DNA from 3 places in the Corynebacterium crudilactis genome. Region 2 is predicted to be linked to each of the others. Evidence: riboswitches for the same ligand, from Rfam matches in the RefSeq annotation. Region 2 holds a riboswitch; each other region holds the start of a gene.
The links. A riboswitch is a leader RNA that binds a small molecule or an ion and turns the genes downstream of it on or off. The one in region 2 is predicted to bind thiamine pyrophosphate.
Positions count from the first base shown of each region.

Region 1: linked by a shared signal. The riboswitch ahead of ccrud_RS03540 (3-oxoacyl-ACP reductase) and the one ahead of ccrud_RS08875 (thiamine phosphate synthase) in region 2 are both predicted to bind thiamine pyrophosphate.
Region 3: linked by a shared signal. The riboswitch ahead of thiM (hydroxyethylthiazole kinase) and the one ahead of ccrud_RS08875 (thiamine phosphate synthase) in region 2 are both predicted to bind thiamine pyrophosphate.

Region 1 covers NZ_CP015622.1:744,421-748,633, reverse strand. The annotation lists gene ccrud_RS03555 (VOC family protein) at 1-359, opposite strand, end outside; gene ccrud_RS03550 (dihydrofolate reductase family protein) at 387-944, shown strand; gene ccrud_RS03545 (hypothetical protein) at 985-1,389, opposite strand; TPP riboswitch at 1,602-1,709, shown strand; gene ccrud_RS03540 (3-oxoacyl-ACP reductase) at 1,767-2,522, shown strand; gene ccrud_RS03535 (LLM class flavin-dependent oxidoreductase) at 2,522-3,808, shown strand; gene ccrud_RS03530 (thioesterase family protein) at 3,810-4,213, opposite strand, start outside.
Region 2 covers NZ_CP015622.1:1,887,283-1,891,495, reverse strand. The annotation lists gene ccrud_RS08890 (thiazole synthase) at 1-527, opposite strand, end outside; gene thiS (sulfur carrier protein ThiS) at 529-726, opposite strand; gene thiO (glycine oxidase ThiO) at 740-1,864, opposite strand; gene ccrud_RS08875 (thiamine phosphate synthase) at 1,861-2,526, opposite strand; TPP riboswitch at 2,528-2,640, opposite strand; gene rplS (50S ribosomal protein L19) at 2,889-3,230, shown strand; gene lepB (signal peptidase I) at 3,438-4,213, shown strand, end outside.
Region 3 covers NZ_CP015622.1:1,503,402-1,507,614, forward strand. The annotation lists gene ccrud_RS07095 (bifunctional hydroxymethylpyrimidine kinase/phosphomethylpyrimidine kinase) at 1-1,544, opposite strand, end outside; gene thiM (hydroxyethylthiazole kinase) at 1,546-2,352, opposite strand; TPP riboswitch at 2,346-2,440, opposite strand; gene ccrud_RS07105 (NAD(P)/FAD-dependent oxidoreductase) at 2,921-4,213, opposite strand, start outside.

The DNA of each region.
Region 1 (4,213 bases), 1.1 Mb from region 2:
ACGTCCTCATAGTTTGCGATCCCATCTAGTGGTTCCGCACCGATATGTGCGATCGTTTCCTCAATATCATCCACCGCAAACATCAACCGGTGCATCCCAATCTGGTTAGGTGCAGATGGAGCGGTTGCAATCGGTTCCGGTTGTAGATATTGAGTAAGCTCCACCCGAGAATGCCCATCGGGAGTGTTCAGCACCGCGATCTCTGATCTGATCCCGCTGAGACCAACGGTCCGATCAGCAAAATCCCCTTGGACCAGTGTTCGACCATCTAGAGACATCCCTAATTTCTCAAAGAAACCGACTGCTTCATCCAACGATTCCACCACAATCGCCACGTTGTCCAAACGTTTAATTCCCATGATCCCCATCGTAGGTAGCATCGTGTGATGGCGATCATCTACAACACATCCAGCACGCTCAACGGATTCATCGCAGACAAAGACACTTCCCTGCAATGGCTTTTCGATGTCCCCGGCAGCGACAGTGCCTCTGAAGATTTTGGTACTTTCCTTTCAAAAGTCGGCACCATCGTAATGGGATCCACCACCTATGAATGGCTGCTCAAGGATCTGGATTTCATCAGCGATCCCCAGAAGTGGACTGATGTGTATGGCGATCGCCCCACATGGGTATTCAGCAGCAGAAACTTGGAAACCCCAGAAGGAAAACCCGTCAAAGTAGTAAATGGAGATGTCTCTGATGTTCTCCCCGCCATACTGGAAGTGAATCCAGAGAACACTGATATTTGGATCGTCGGTGGTGGCGATTTGGCGGGTCAATTCTTTGACGCGGGTGCACTCGATAGGATCATCTTGACCATGGCGCCAGTGTTTCTCGATGAAGGGCAGCCAGCGATGCCTCGCCGGATCGAAAGTGATCGGCTCCGCACCGTAAATGTCCGCGAAGTTGGGCAGTTCACCGAGATCACTCTGGAGACGATTTAAGGGGTTTAATTTGCGGCTTTTTGGACAGAAAGCTCTTCCTTTAAGAACGCAGTGCGTAGTGACGACGATGCCAATAACGCTCTATTGCCACAGCTGCTTCTGCGAGAAAAAATCCAAAACCAATCGGTATTAAATATCCAGTTAGGATTCCATCAGGCTGAGTTACCCTGAAATAGATTCCCATCAAGACAAGAACGATTCCTACACCACCTAAAACCCCCAAAAGCCACAAGGGAGCTCTTCTTGTTAGGGCACAAGCCACTGCAGCTACAGCAAAACTAACTCCAACAAAAATTGAACCAGCGGTTAGTCCTAGAGCAGTTACTCCTAGATAGGGAGTCCCAAGAGCAAATATCCACCCGACTACGAGAGACAAGAGAAAAAGTAAAACAAATACTCGAGCAGGATAATTCTTTTTGGCCGCAAGCCTAGACCAATCTTTCATCGTGCTCCTTAGGGGATTACAGATTTGTTATATGTATAACGTTTCTGCAGACCAGTATCCACCTGTAATACTTTTACAAGCGGTCTATCTAGGAGACAAACTCCAGAGTCGGCAGCGCAAAACTTTGTTAGATCGAAGTTTGTGGTGTCGGCCTGAATTGCTCTTCTGTACCAACTCGCCCCACACGCGCTCACAAACTGATACCCTCGGCTACTAGTGACACGGGGTGCAAAAGCACTTTCACAAAGCTTTCGCTGAGATTACACCCGTCGAACCTGATCCAGTTAGTACTGGCGAAGGGACTGTCGCATTGGACCCATCCTCCCAAGGGATAGGTCCCTCTGCCCTTCGCCCCAACCCAAGAAGGGCGTTTTTTCATGCTTGATATTTCTGAGCAAATTGTTTTGGTCACCGGCGGTGCACGCGGACTTGGTCGCGCATTGTCTGAATCATTTTTGCGCGAGGGCGCTCGTGTTGTGGTGAACTATCACCGTTCGGCTGATGCTGCCGCAGAGTTGGCTGGTGAAAAGGCGGTGGCGATTCAGGCTGATGTTCGTGATCGCGAACAGGTGAAAAGCATGTTTGCGCAGGCCAAGGAACATTTCGGCAGCCCGATCACCACTGTGGTCAACAGCGCTTTGGCGGATTTCAGCTTTGATGGCGATGCGCGTCCCAAGGCGGAGGACATCACCATTGAGCGATTTAACCAGCAGTACACCAGCGCAATCGCGGGCGCGCTAAACACCATCCAGGAGGCTTTACCTGGTTTTGAGGAGGTGGGAAGTGGTCGTGTGATTAACATCGGCACGAATCTTTTCCAGAATCCGACGGTCCCCTACCACGATTACACCGCTGCGAAGGCTGCGCTGCTGTCCTTGACTCGCACGTTTGCCAAGGATTTGGGCCCACGCCACATCACGGTCAACATGGTCAGCGGCGGCCTGCTGCGCACCACCGGCGCCAGCGCCGCCACGCCCGAGGAAGTCTTTGATTTCATCGCCGCCGGCACCCCACTGGGGTCCGTCACCACGCCGCAAGAGCTTGCCGACGCCTCCCTCTTCTTCGCATCCCCCTGGTCGCGCGCGGTTACAGGCCAAAACTTGGTCGTCGACGGAGGACTGGTTTTCAACTAATGACACCGAAAGAAATACACCTCAACCTTTTTGCTTTCGGTGCCGGGCACCACGCGGCGGCGTGGCGAGCGGTGGAGGGAAGCGTCGAAAAGCTGGGTTTAATTTCCTGGTGGGAGGAACTCGCGCGCACCGCTGAGCGGGGCAAGCTGGATGCGGTCTTTTTGGCGGATGGGCAGGCGATTAATCCCGTCGGTCTGGAGAATGGGCCGGGCTGGTTTTTGGAGCCGGTGACCGCGTTGACTGCGATGGCGCGGGCGACGAACAATATTGGGTTGATCAGCACGATTTCCAGTACGTTTTGGCAGCCGTTTCATGCAGCGCGGATGATCGCCAGCTTGGATCATATTTCAGGTGGGCGTGCTGGAATCAATGTGGTGACTTCGATGACTGATGCGGAGGCGCGTAACCACGGGATGGATGCGTTGCCGGGTCATGATGTTCGCTATGCGCGCGCTGCGGAATTTATTGAAACCATCACTGCGCTGTGGAATTCGTGGCCCGCGGAAAGTTTGGTGATGGATCGTGCTGGAAAATTTGCGGACTCCTCACTCATTGAATCTATCCATCATGATGGTGAGTTCTTCCAAGTCGCTGGTCCGCTGAATATTCCCACTACTCCGCAGGGCAGGCCAGTTATTTTCCAAGCGGGATCCTCACCGCAGGGACGGGAGATCGCTGCACGGTATGCCGAGGCGATTTACTCCGTGGCCTGGGATTTGGAGCAAGCACAAGATTATCGCTCTGATATTCATGCTCGTGCCACTGCCCAGGGTCGCGAACCCATGCCGGTGCTGCCTGGTTTGGTGACCTTTGTTGGCACGACCGTGGAAGAAGCGCGTGCAAAACAGCAGGCTCTCAACGCGTTGTTGCCGGTCAAAGACTCACTAAATCAGTTGAGTTTCTTTGTGGGGCAAGATTGCTCGACGTGGGATTTGGATGCACCTCCCCCACCACTGCCACCGCTAGAAGAGTTTTCCGGTCCTAAAGGCAGGTACGAAACGGTGCTGCGGATCATCGAATCTAAATCACCAACCGTCCGTGAACTTCTGGGCTACCTCGCAGCAGGTGGTGGGCACGCCACATTCATCGGCACACCGGAAAGCATCGCTGATGAAATCGAGCGCTGGATCGACGAGGGCGGTGCCGATGGCTTCAACCTCATGCCACCGATGCTCCCCCACAGTTTGGACGACTTTGTTGACTTAGTAGTCCCTGAGCTGCAGCGACGTGGTCGATTCCGCACAGAATACAGCCACACTACGCTGCGCGGTCACTTGTTTAACTAGGTCACTTGTTTAACTCAGCAATTGGGCGCACTGTCAATGATTGATTAAGCGTGCCCACAGGACCTTCGGCATCGTGAATCACCGAAGTGGTCAAACCGATGCCGTTGGGTCCGAACGCCGCGCGGGTATCAAAACCCACCTTGGTGCCCACCGGCTGGCGGAACAGATGGAAAGTAAGATCCACATTCGGGAACATCCACGTCTTTGGATCTTCTCGAACCGCCACGCCATTGGCCACATCCAAGAATTTGGAAAACTCTGCCAAGGGCTCAGAATCTTCGCCCTCGACCAACTGCACATCGCCGGTAATCCACGCACGGTTTTTGCCCGGAATTTTCTCTGCATCCTCGACAAAGACAATGCTGTCCATAAAGCCACCAGACCACTGGAAAGCTGACTGAACAT
Region 2 (4,213 bases):
CTCGCGCGGCTGCAAATCAGTTCAATGTTGTGCGGGTTGAGAATGCCCAGGCCGGTTCCGATCGGGGAGCCCAATGGCATGACAGCTGCAACGCCACAGTCTTCTAGTCGGCTGGCAGTGATGGGATCGTCAGAGGTATAAGCCAGAACGGTGAAGCCGTCGTGGACGAGGAGTTCGCAGGCATCAAGAAGCTCAACGGTGTCGGGCAGCAATGTGTGTTCATCGGCGATGACCTCCACTTTCACCCAGTTGGTATCGAGGGCTTCCCGAGCCAATTGTGCAGTGAGGACGGCGTCGCGGGCAGTGCGGCAGCCTGCGGTATTGGGGAGAAGGGCGATCTCGAGGCGGCGCAGCATGGCAAAGATGGATTCTCCGCTAGAGGTGGTTGCTTGGTGTCGACGCATCGCCACGGTGGTCAATTGAGTTCCACTGGCGACAAGGGATTCCTCCAGCAACGCCTGAGAGGTAGCTCCGCCGGTGCCCATGATGAGGTGGGAATCGAAAGTTTTATCAGCAATATGCAGCATTTTAACCTCCCTGAATTGCGGTGAGAACTTCTACGGAATCGTTGTCACAAATGGCGCGTGACCACTGGGATCTGGGTACGACCGCGGCGTTGATTGCCACGGCGACTCCGGTGTCGTGGCCGATTTCTTGGTGGACCAATTGCTCCACGGTCAATTCGGAAGAGCGCATAGATGTGCCATTGAAGGTGTAGGTAATCACTTGTGAAAAATCCTTAAATTTGGTGGCGAAACGGATCGCACACATCAAGAGTGGGGAACAGTGGCTGGTTGGTTGCCATATCAACGGCAGCGCGCGCACCAAGGGCTGACAGCAAAATTCCGTGGCGGAAATATCCTGTGGACGCAATCACATTGGATCCAACCCATCCCAGGTACGGCAGGTCATCCGGGGTGCCGGGGCGGGCGCCGCAGGTGACTTCGATAAATTCGGTTTCTTCAATGCCCGGAATCAAACGGATAGCATCGCGTAGCAAATCATGCACTGCGCCCGTTCGAGGTTGCGGGTGATCCTCACGGCTTGTCGCGCCGATCGCGAGGGTGCCATCGGTACGCGGAATGATATAAATCTGACGATCTTCCACAAACCCGCGCACCACCTTGGTGACCATCGGCTGCAGTCGCTCCGGCACGCGCACGCGCACAATATCGCCGTACACCGGCCTCAACTGCAATGGGTTCGCGCCCTCAAACCAGCCGGGAATGCTTGCGGCGCCCAGGCCCGCCGCCAAAACAACAACGCTTTTCGACGCAACCCTCACCCCCGAATTCATCGTCACGGTCAAACACGGATCGTGGCCATCAATAGAGATCACAGCGTCGGCAATATGCTCCGCACCGCGTTGCAAAATGGCATCCAATAACGCCCGGGCATACAGACGCGGCGACAGCTGATGATCCCCATCAATGCTGACCACCTTGGAAATCCTCGGCGACAACGCTGGCTCCGCAGCCCTTGCCTGACGAGTAGTCAACACATCGACAGGCAAATCCTTCAAATGCATGTACTTAATCAACTCCGCAACATGCATGCCATCCGCGCGGTCCGCACCGATAAGAAGGGTTCCATCAGTGCGATACCCAGTGGGCAAGTCCGTGTATTTAGACACTCTTTGGAGGAGGTCTGGGTATAGGCGAGCGGATTCCTTCATCAACAAAATCAGATCATGTTGCTGATACTGCACCTCCGCGGTGGGGGCCAACATTCCGCCGGCATGATGAGTCGCACCGGAAATTGGGTCAGGATCAATCAACGTGACTTGGTAACCAGCCTCCTGGAATTCAAAGCAGGTGGTCAACCCAATGATTCCGCCGCCGATAATAATCGCATGCTTTTTCATGAGAGCCTTCCTAATTCAAAGTTGGCCACCACATTTTCAGCGACCTGCTGTGGATCATCAGATTCAGAAAAAGCCCGCACCATGGCAATGCCAGCCACACCGGTTGCGCTGAGAGCGCGCACATCGGCAGGGGTGACATCACCAATCGCAACGATCGGCACCTTGGACAATTCCACCAAAGGGGGATAACCCGCAAGGCCAATCGGTGGCCGACCTGAATCCTTGGTGGGAGTCTTCCGAAACGGCCCAGCACCGATGTAATCCAACACATCGGACAGCTCATTCGCCGCCGCCACAAGTTCTAGGGTTCCAGTGGTCAACCCAATGATCGCCTCAGGCCCCAACAACTCACGAGCCTCAAGCACCGACACATCATCCTGCCCAAGATGCACACCGTGAATCGGGAGTCCTTCGCGCATTAAGGAAGAAGCAACGTGGAGGTGGTCGTCGATAAGCACCCTCGTTGTTGGGCTGCACCGCGCAACCTCAAGCGCAACCCGAGATGCCAACTCGCTCATCGCTTCTGGCGAAATAGGCTTTGAACGCACCTGCACCACACCCGCGCCACCACGAGCCGCAGCAGACGCAGTGTGCACAACCTCATCCACCGAGCCCGCGCCAGTCACAACATAACAACGCAGGTCAAAACGATTTTCAAACACGGGACAATCAATCCTCGCTTCCTTCGCTGGTGTTAACCAGACAGGTTCGAACGGTCCCGCGCAGCAACAGCGCGCAATCTCAGCCCAATGCATTGGGCACCCGTGGGGTAAGTCGCCACCAGTCAAGCCCGACAACCAAGATTTGTCAACGGTTAGTGCACCCAAGTGAGGGGAACAGACCCCAGTTTGAAAACCAAGGCACACATGTGAAAGAATATTTCAGTTGACTGTGCAAACCCCAACTCACGTTGGGCAAACGTGACAGCTTCGAAAATTGAAACGGAAACGAACCGGCCGAGCATCCCAATCCTGGGAAAGTGCCGCCAGGGTCCTCTTTCCCTACTAGTAAAAGGATTGTTTATATGAACATTCTGGATAAGATCGACGCAGCATCCCTGCGCGAAGACATTCCTGCATTCCGTGCTGGCGATTCCCTCGACGTTCACGTCAAGGTTATTGAAGGCGCTAACACCCGTACCCAGCTTTTCAAGGGTGTTGTCATTCGTCGTCAGGGCGGCGGAATCCGCGAGACCTTCACCGTCCGTAAGGTTTCCTTCGGCATCGGCGTTGAGCGTACTTTCCCAGTACACTCCCCAAACATCGAGAAGATCGAAGTTACCCGTCGTGGCGATGTTCGTCGTGCGAAGCTGTACTACCTGCGCGAACTGCGCGGCAAGGCTGCACGTATTAAGGAGAAGCGCTAATTTTTAGCGTTTGGTTGGTGCATAAATAACACCTGACCAGCCCCTAGTTATTTACCTTGTGTGAATAACTAGGGGTTTCTTTGTTTTTCATCCCGCACTTTGCCCGCACTATTCCTGCACCTAGACTACAGCGGAATCCTGGGGGATAACGCCGGGATGGTCTTGTACCTGATCTGTGTCAAAGTATTGCTGATAGAGTGAATCCTCGTGACCGATTTTTCTAGTGCATCAAATGCCGACGATCCTACCCAGTCCTCCGCAGGAAACGCTGCAAGTGGAGGTCGTGCCAATCGACGTGCTGGAAAATCTAAAAAAGAATCAAAACCAACGCCGTGGTACATCGAGATTCCTATTGTTGTTGTTTTGACCTTGGCGTTGATTTTCGTGCTGCAGACTTTCGTGGGACGTATGTACATGATCCCGAGTGGTTCCATGGAGCCGACATTGCACGGCTGTGATGGCTGTACTGGTGATCGTATTCTTGTGGAAAAGGTCAGTTATTACTTCTCTGATCCAGAGCCTGGTGATGTCGTTGTTTTCAAGGGCACCGATTCTTGGAACGTTGGTTTTACTACGCAGCGCTCGGATAATTCTGTGATTCGTGGTCTGCAAAATCTTGGCTCTTATGTGGGATTAGTGGCACCAGACGAAAATGATTTGGTTAAGCGCATTATTGCTTCTGGCGGACAGACCGTGTCGTGCCAAGAAGGCGATCTGGGAATTATGGTTGATGGTAAAGAAGTAGATGATAGCTATACGCTGCAGCCTGCGCAGTTCCCAATTGATGAGACCTCTGGCTCTACTGAATGTGGTGGCAACTACTTCGGCCCGCTCACCGTTCCTGAAGGAAATTACTTCATGATGGGCGATAACCGCACAAATTCCATGGATTCTCGCTATCACTTGGGCGATGAGTACCAGGGAACCATTCCGGAGGATCACATCAAGGGCAAGGTTCAGGCCATCGTGCTGCCATTTAGCCG
Region 3 (4,213 bases), 380 kb from region 2:
GTGGCGGGCTGAATGAACTCTTCTGGTGAGGCGCCGCTCAGGCGTGGTGCCAGGAGGTGTGTCCAGGGGGTGGTCTCTGCTGCGGCAAGCATGCGCCGTGCCACATGACTGTGATCAACTGGGCCATTTCCGGTGCCCACGGCTAGTTGATCTGCGTGGCGTAAGGCTTCGTTGAGCCACCGGGTGGACCATTCTAGGGCCTTTTCTACGGTGTGGCCGGCCGCCATTCTGGTGGCCAGTGCTGCAGAGAGCGAGCAGCCAGTGCCATGGGAATTGGGCGTGTGTACGCGGAGGTTGTCCACGTGGTGCACTGAGCCATCTGGGCGCACCACCGCGTTGTCTGCCATAGAGCCAGTCAAGTGTCCACCTTTGACAATGACAATCGTGTTGTGGGTGTGGGAGAAATCTCGTGCCTGTGCGATCGCTTCATCCAAAGTGGTGGCAGCGGGGCTCTCACACAATACGGAAAGCTCTGGAATATTCGGTGTCACAACATCGACATGTGCAGCTAGTCGGCGGAGGGACTCTTCCGCATTTGCATCAAGAAGCCGGTCTCCACTGGTGGCGATCATGACAGGATCAAGCACCACCGGACCATGCGCATGCGAGCTTAACCACGCGGAGACAAGATCAATGGTCTCTGCGGAACCCAACATGCCAAGTTTGATGGCATCTACTGTGACATCGGAAAATACTGCGTCAAGCTGCTGTTCTAAAAATTCTAGAGGAGACGTATGGATAGCGCTCACACCGTGCGTGTTTTGTGCCACCAGGGAAGTCACCACACACATGCCGAAGCCGCCGCCGGCAGCAATTGATTTTAGATCAGCTTGCACGCCGGCACCACCGGTGGGATCCGTGCCGGCAATGGACAAGACACGTGGAACTGCGGGGCGTTTCTGAAACGCAGACAGTAATTGCTGCGCTGCTTGGGCAGGTTGGGCTGCGGCCATAATTTCAGAGACCACGCACAATCCATCAATATCAGTAGCTGCAAGTTCAGTTGCATTGTGCAGGCCCACGCCACCAATGGCGACAGAGGCAATACCGTGTTTTTTGGCCACCGCGGCGATCGAAGCGATTCCTGCAACCCCCAACGCAGGTGCTGCATCAGGTTTGGTCTGAGTAGCAGTCACTGGCCCAATACCAATCACATCAGGTAAAGCCACATCTGACACGGCACATTGAGCAATCACCTCATGCAGCTGTCCGAGATTTTCAATGCTCAAACCCAACTCCAGTTCTGCCGGAAGTTGTTGGCGTGCCTGCACATAGGGTGTATCACCTTGGCCAATATGTAGATTAATACCTAATTCCTCGGCGAGATCTAGATAATCATTGATCACTAGTGATACCCCGCGCGCCTGACAGAGCAGTTTCAACTCTTGTGCCGTAGCACGAATCGCGTCCATGGATCCATCTTTATCGCGCAATTGCACCACAGAGACACCACCGTTAATGGCTTCTTCGACAATGCGTACAACACGGTCTGCGCCACCGCCAAGCGTGGGATCAGTAACCAAGTAGAGAGAATAATCCGTCATGTTATGCCTCATACACTTCTACTAAAGAAGCGATCATGTGCACATCAACTTCGTATAACGCATCAATTAAAGCCACCGCATAACTTCCAGGAGCAGAGGCCTGTTGAGCAGCAAGTTGACCTGCCGCGCCCAGATGAGCATGTGCTGCGAGCACCGCATCGTGCGCAGAAATATCTGTTTGCGCTGTCGCACCAAGATACGCCGCAGTCAGCGCACCCAAGGAACATCCAGTGCCAATCACCAGCTGCAGCATCGGATCACCAGAGCGCAACCAGGTAATACGGTTGGTGGACACAATAAGATCTTGTTCACCCGACACCGCAACCACGCCGCCAGTAGCTCGAGCCAACAACTGCGCTGCTTCCAATGCAGCCTCCACAGAATCAGTCGCGTCTACGCCGCGACCACCAGCACCAAGGCCTGCAAGCGCCACGATTTCTGAGGCGTTTCCACGAATTGCGGCCGGCTGCTTATCGACGATTCCCTCCACGAACCGGGTTCGCTCCGACAACCCACCCACGGCAACTGGGTCCAACACCCACGGAGTTCCCGCTTTGTTAGCACCCTGGATTGCCTGAGTCATACCCAAATACTGCTCTGCAGATGGCGTTCCCACGTTGATCAGCACGCCATTGGCTACTGCTGCAAATTCTGCAGATTCAGTTGGAGTATCTGCCATCGCAGGTGTTGCTCCTGCGGCCAACAACACATTGGCTGTTACTTGCATGACCACCGAATTGGTCAAACACTGCACAAGAGGAGTGTTTTGTCGAACAAAAGTTAAAGAATCTAAATACGAGTTAGCCATGTTAAGGCCATCCCTTCGCTAGTACGAGCTAGAGCAGGTTCAACGGGTATGATCTCAGCCATTTCAAGTGGCACCCCGTGCCTGTTAGACACCCTAGCAAAGAAGAGGCTGGGCAAATAACGAGAGCCTGGCTTGGCTTATGTTGTGCCGAAAACAGCACAATTGATGAGCTACTTTTACTGGCTTGAACAGTGCGTGAGTTGGTTACACGCTCGAGGTAGGCCCCGGCTTGCTTAAGATGCAAATTCTCGTTCGATTTACCAAGATTACCGAGGGCGGATTCAATCGGTGGATGCACCAGAATCTCACAGGATTCCCAATAGACCCATATGCACCAAAAATAACCACCCCCAGAGGCCAGTCTAAGCGCTTAAGGGGCACTGTTTGATACCGAATATGCCCATTCTAGATATTCAATCCCTTAAATCAACACAGAGCCATATTGTTAAGTAATTAACTCTTATTTAGCTCACACGAGTGCTATATGTGACATGTCCATGTAAAAAAAACTAAAGCGTGACTTCCTCAGGTGAGGAAGTCACGCTTTAGTTATACGTGCTCCAGGAAATTACTTTCCTTCGAAACGAATGTTATCGCGCAACTCGATTGGAAGATCTGCAGCTGCTTCTTCCAACTCATGGGTGTACTTGGAAAGAGCGGTACGAGCGTGAAGCTGCTGGCGAGTGGTCGCCAGGTTCCAACGTTTACGAGACATTGCGTTCAAGCCCCAGCTAATACCGGAAACGAAGCGGTTGCGGAAGCCAACGAGGAACATGATGTGAACTGCCAACCACAGCACCCAACCAACGAAACCAGTGACCTCAACCTTGCCCATCTTCACCACAGCGGAGAAGCGGGAGATGGTTGCCATGGAGCCCTTATCGAAGTAATCGAAAGCCTCGCGCTCAGTGTTGGAGCGTCCTGCGACCTCTGCTGCGATCTGCTCTGCAACGTACTCGCCACTCTGGATTGCTACCTGAGCAACACCTGGGAGGTTGTTGTAGTTCATCATATCGCCGACAACGAAGACGTTCTTGTTCTCGCCAACAGAAAGGTCTTCGTTAACCATGACGCGACCAGCGCGGTCGGTCTCAACACCAGTTTGCTCTGCAACAAGCTTGCCCAGTGGGGAAGCTGCAACACCTGCGGACCAAATCTTGCAGAAGGACTCGATGGTGTGCTCTTCGCCGTCCTTGGTCTTGTAGGTAACGGAATCAGCATCGACGTTGGTAACCATGGCGTTCAGACGAACGTTGACACCGATCTTTTCCAGGGTGCGCTGTGCATTGCGGCCCAGACGCTTTCCGAAAGGAGGCAGCACCTGTGGAGCACCATCAAGCAAAATGATCTTTGCAGAGTTGGTGTTGAAGTTCTTGTACTCACCGGCAAGGGTGCGGTGAGCAAGTTCTGCCAACTGACCTGCAAGTTCAACACCGGTTGGGCCGGCACCGACGATGACGAAAGTAAGCAGACGCTCACGCTCAGCAGGATCTTCGCAGATTTCTGCACGCTCGAAAGCGCCAATAATGCGAGCGCGTAGCTCGAGAGCATCATCGATGGACTTCATTCCTGGTGCGAATTCAGCAAAGTGGTCGTTACCGAAGTAAGACTGACCTGCACCAGCACCAACCACCAAGGAGTCGTACTCGAAGACGCGAGTGTAATCACCGAGGGAAGCAGAAACTGTCTTGGACTCGACGTTAATGTCGGTCACTTCACCCTTGATGACATTGACGTTTTCCTGAGAGCTCAGGATCTGTCGGGTGGACGGCGCAATTTCACCGGAAGACAAGATACCAGTTGCCACTTGGTAAAGCAGTGGCTGGAAGAGGTGGTGGTTGGTGCGGTCAATCAGAGTGAC